DNA from 2 places in the Agromyces sp. PvR057 genome. Region 1 is predicted to be linked to the other one. Evidence: riboswitches for the same ligand, from Rfam matches in the RefSeq annotation. Region 1 holds a riboswitch; the other holds the start of a gene.
What was found. A riboswitch is a leader RNA that binds a small molecule or an ion and turns the genes downstream of it on or off. The one in region 1 is predicted to bind thiamine pyrophosphate.
Positions count from the first base shown of each region.

Region 2: it holds a riboswitch for thiamine pyrophosphate, as region 1 does, so the genes downstream of both, ABIC29_RS07285 (ECF transporter S component) here and thiM (hydroxyethylthiazole kinase) in region 1, are expected to answer to the same signal.

Region 1 is NZ_JBEPPT010000002.1:138,708-141,153, reverse strand. Features, by position in the region: gene ABIC29_RS09860 (GlxA family transcriptional regulator) at 48-1,013, opposite strand; TPP riboswitch at 1,348-1,460, shown strand; gene thiM (hydroxyethylthiazole kinase) at 1,450-2,343, shown strand; gene thiE (thiamine phosphate synthase) at 2,340-2,446, shown strand, end outside.
Region 2 is NZ_JBEPPT010000001.1:1,616,185-1,618,630, forward strand. Features, by position in the region: gene ABIC29_RS07275 (DNA polymerase IV) at 1-752, shown strand, start outside; gene ABIC29_RS07280 (hypothetical protein) at 783-1,121, shown strand; TPP riboswitch at 1,230-1,330, shown strand; gene ABIC29_RS07285 (ECF transporter S component) at 1,370-2,014, shown strand; gene ABIC29_RS07290 (ABC transporter ATP-binding protein) at 2,020-2,446, shown strand, end outside.

The DNA of each region.
Region 1 (2,446 bases):
CAAGAGGTCGTGGGACGGGCACGGGGTGGCGGGGTGGCAGAGCGGCGCTACGCACGGAACGTGTGCCGGTACTCCATCGGCGAGGTGCCGAGCACGCGGTGGAAGTGCAGGCGCAGGTTCGCGCCGGTTCCGAGTCCGACGCGCGCGGCGACCTGCTCCACGCCGAGGTCGGTGCGCTCGAGCAGCTCGCGCGCGAGGTCGACCCTGGCGCGCAGGATCCACTGCATGGGCGTGTACCCGGTGTCCTCGACGAAGCGCCGCGAGAAGGTGCGCGTCGACACCTTGGCGTTCCTGGCCAGGTCGGCGAGGGTGAGCGGCTCCTCGATGTGCTCGATCGCCCAGTGCCGGGTCGCGGCGAAGAGTTCGCCGAGGTCGTCGGGCAGCGCGCGCGGCACGTACTGCGCCTGGCCTCCGCTGCGGTACGGCGCGGCCACGAGCCGGCGGGCGACGTGGTTCGACAGCGCGACGCCGTGGTCGCGGCGCACGAGGTGCAGGCAGAGGTCGATGCCGGATGCCGCGCCGGCCGAGGTGAGCACGCGCCCCTCGTCGACGAACAGCACGTTCTCGTCGACCCGCACGAGCGGATGCCGCGCCGCGAGCGCCTTCGTGTAGTGCCAGTGCGTCGTGGCCCGGCGTCCGTCGAGCAGCCCGGTCGCGGCGAGCGCGAACGCCCCCGTCGAGATCGCGGCGAGGCGCGCACCCCGCTCGTGCGCGGCCCGGAGGGCGTCGACGACGACGACCGGCGGCTCGTCGACATCCGGGTGCCGGTAGCCCGGGATGAAGATCGTCTCGGCCCACTCGAACGCCTCGAGCCCGTCGGCCACGTGGTACGAGAGCCCGTCGCCGCCGGTCACCGGCCCGGGCGCGGCACCGCAGACGCGCACCTCGTACGGCATCGAGGCGCGGGTCGTGAAGATCTGCGCGGGAATGCCGACGTCGAGCGGCTTGGCGCCCTCGAGCACGAGCACGGCGACGCGGTGCGCGGCCGCCGGGCGGGGATCCTCGTCTGCCATTCGGCCAGACTGCCACGACCCGCAACGATCTCGCCATCTGCAAGGCTCCCGGACGCCGTCGTACGGACGCGAATGGTCGCCTCAGCGCCCGCTTCGCGACCATGTGCGACCGCGGCGACGAGAGAGGCGGAGGTGGGCCCGGCGCCGGACCGCCCCGCCAGGGCCCGAGGAGGAACGGTCTCGGTGCGAACGGCCGCAGCTGGAGATCGTCCGGCGGCCGCCGCCGACCCGGCGGGACGTTGCGAGAACCGTAGTCGGCGCGCCGCCGCGCCGCCATGGCCCAGCCGAGGTTCGCCCTCGAACTGGGGGGAGTCCCCGGCGCAGTAAGCTGTCGGGCAGTGACACGGGGTGCCGCGCTCCAGCCCCGCCCGGGCGATCGCGGCTGAGAACACACCCGTCGAACCTGATCTAGTTCGAACTAGCGAAGGGATGTCGCGTGAGCGATCGCCTGTCCATCGACCCTGCCCGCCTCGCCGAGGCGAGCGCCGCGCTGCTCGACCGCCTGCGCGAGCATCCGCCGCTCGTGCAGTGCGTCACGAACAGCGTCGTCACCAACTTCACCGCGAACGCGCTGCTCGCGATCGGCGCAGCCCCCGCGATGGTCGACATCCGCGAGGAGGCCGGCCTGTTCGCCGGCATCGCGGGCGGCCTGCTCGTGAACCTCGGCACGCCGGCCGAGGAGCAGCGCGACGCGGCGCGCGAGGCGGTCGCCGCGGCATCCGTCGCCGGCACGCCGTGGGTGCTCGACCCCGTCGCGATCGGCGCGCTGCCCGTGCGCACGGCGCTCGCGCACGAGCTCGTGGCCGCCGGGCCCACGGCGATCCGCGGCAACGCGAGCGAGGTCATCGCGCTCGCGGGGTCGGGCGCCGGCGGGCGCGGCGTCGACGCCTCCGACAGCACGGATGCCGCAGCCGAGGCCGCGACCTCGCTCGCCGTCGCGCACGGCTCGGTCGTCGCCGTGTCCGGCCCGGTCGACCTCATCACCGACGGTCGCCGCACGGCGCGCATCGCGAACGGCGACGCCCTGCTCACGCGCATCACGGGCGGCGGGTGCGCGCTCGGCGCCGTGACGGCGGCGTTCCTCGGCGCGAGCCGCGGCGCCTCCTCTGAGCCGCTCGCCGACCCGTTCGTCGCGACCGTCGCGGCCACCGTCGTCTACACGATCGCCGCCGAGCTCGCGGCCGAGCGCGCGACCGGCCCCGGCTCGTTCGCCGTGGCGTTCCTCGACGCGCTCGCGCTCGTCACGCCCGAGGTCGTGCGCGACCGGGCGAACATCACGACGACGGATGCCGCGGCATCCGCTCCCCTCACCGCGACGGTGCGCTCGTGACCAGCAGGCGCGCGCTCGACCTCTCGATCTACCTCGTGACCGATGCGGCCCTCTGCGGCGCGCGCGGCGTCGTCTCCGTCGTCGCCGATGCGGTCGACGGCGG
Region 2 (2,446 bases), on a different contig from region 1:
GGGGCGTCGGCCGGGTCACCGAGGAGTCGCTGCTGCGACTCGGTCTCCGCACGGTCGGCGACGTCGCGGCCACGCCGCCCGACGCGCTCGAGCGCGCGGTCGGCCCGTCGCTCGCGGCGCGGCTCACGCACCTCGCTCGCGGCGAGGATCCGCGCACGGTGCACACTTCCCGCGTCGAGAAGAGCATCGGGCACGAGCAGACCTTCGGGCACGACCTCGTCGATCCCGTCGAGATCCGCCGCGAGCTGCTGCAGCTCTCGGGCAACGTCGCGGTGCGCCTGCGCAAGGCCGGACTCGTCGCGCGAACGGTCTCGCTCAAGCTCCGATACGGCGACTTCCGCACCCTCACGCGGTCGCGCACCCTCGGGGAGCCGACGGATGTCGCGCGCCGCATCTACGACGAGGCGACGGAGGCGCTCGGCGGGCTCATCGGCGACGGCCAGCGCGTGCGGCTGATCGGCGTGCGCGCCGAGAACCTGCGCGAATCCGGATCGGGTGCGATGCTCTGGGATCCCGACGAGGAGTGGCGCGACGCCGAGCGCACGATCGATCAGGTCTCGGCGAAGTTCGGCCGGGGCGCGCTGCGTCCGGCGTCGCTCGTGCAGCGCGAGCGTGGTCGGCAGCGCGACGTGCGCCCTGCGTCCGACGGCGACCGCGATGGCCGGTCGATCGCCGAGCGCACGGGCACGAGCCGCGATGACGGCGACGGCGACACGCCATTCGATCCGACGGCCGCCGGGTGGGGCTGGTAGCCGCGCCGCCGCACCGGTAGCGTGGCCGTCATGGCTGAACTCGTGCTCGACCTTGCAGAGACCGTCTCCGGCGTCGGAGTGAAGACCTCCTACGGCGAGACGGTCGACATCGACGGCACCAAGCTCGTGCCCGTCGCACTCGGCTACTACGGCTTCGGCGCAGGCAGCGGCAGCGGCGGCTCGACCACCGACCTCCAGGGCAGTGGCGGCGGGGGCGCCGGGCTCTCCGTTCCGCTCGGCGCGTACGTCGGCGAGGCCGGGAGGGTGAGGTTCGAACCGAACGTCATCGGTCTCGTCCTCGTTGCGACGCCCTTCATCTTCGTGGTCGGACACGCGCTCAAGTCGGTGATCCGCGCGCTCAAGCGCTGACCGGGCACGTTCGCCGGCACGTCGTCGCGGGCGAGCGGGACCTCGATCGTCCGGCTGCTCGCGGCGCGCGAGCGCGCGGTGAACCGTGCGTGTACGCTGGTGCACGAACACGGGAGTCCGGTGAGCCGGGCTGAGAGGAAGGTTCTCAACCTTCGACCGTCGAACCTGATCTGGATCATGCCAGCGCAGGGAGGCATCCACATCTCAACAATCCCGTGCCGCTTTCCTTCGAACGAAAGGGCACGCCAGTGCACACGTCCACCAACCCGGCCCCCGCCGCCGCGGCATCCGGAACCTCCGTCACGTCGTCGCACCGCTTCCGCTGGCGCGTCGTCGACATCGTCGTGGCGAGCGTCATCGGCGTCGCCGTCGGCGTCATCTTCTGGGCATGGGGCGTCGTGTGGGGGCCGATCTCGGCGCCGATCGAGGCCCTGCTGCCGGGGCTGCAGGCAGCTCCCGCGGCCGTCTGGGTCATCGCGGGCGTGCTCGGCGGGCTCGTGATCCGCAAGCCGGGCGCCGCGCTCTACACCGAGCTCGTCGCCGCGGTGGTGTCCGCGCTCATCGGCAGCCAGTGGGGCGGGCTGCTCACGATCGAGTCCGGTCTCGTGCAGGGACTCGGGGCCGAGCTCGTCTTCGCGATCTTCCTCTACCGCAACTGGCGGTTCCCGGTCGCGCTGCTCGCGGGCGCCGGTGCCGGCCTCGCGATGGCGATCAACGACCTCGTGCTCTACTACGCCGGCGCAGCGCCGCTGTTCGCGACGATCTACACGATCTCGGCGGTCCTGGGCGGCGCGTTCATCGCGGGCGGGCTCTCGTGGCTCGCCGTGCGCGGGCTCGCGCGGGCCGGGGCGCTCGACCGGTTCGCCGCCGGACGCGAGCTGCGGGCGGTCTAGCCGCCGTGGGCGACGAGACGCTCGCGCCGGCCGCGTCCGTTCGGGCTCGCGGGTGGGGGTGGCGGCACGGCGGTCGTCGCAACCCGGCCGTGCAGCACGTCGACCTCGACATCCGCCCCGGCGAACGCGTGCTGCTGCTCGGCGCATCGGGCGCCGGCAAGTCCACGTTGCTGCACGGCCTGGCCGGCGTGCTCGGCGGCGACGACGACGGCGAGGCGCTCGGCGAGCTGCTCGTCGACGGCCGTCATCCGGCCGCGACGCGCGGCCGAGCCGGGCTCGTGCTGCAGGATCCCGACGCGCAGGTGGTCATGGCGCGGGTCGGCGACGATGTCGCGTTCGGGCTCGAGAACCTCGGAGTCGTGCGCGACGAGATCTGGCCGAGGGTTCGCGCCGCGCTGGACGCAGTCGGCCTGCACCTTCCGCTCGACCACG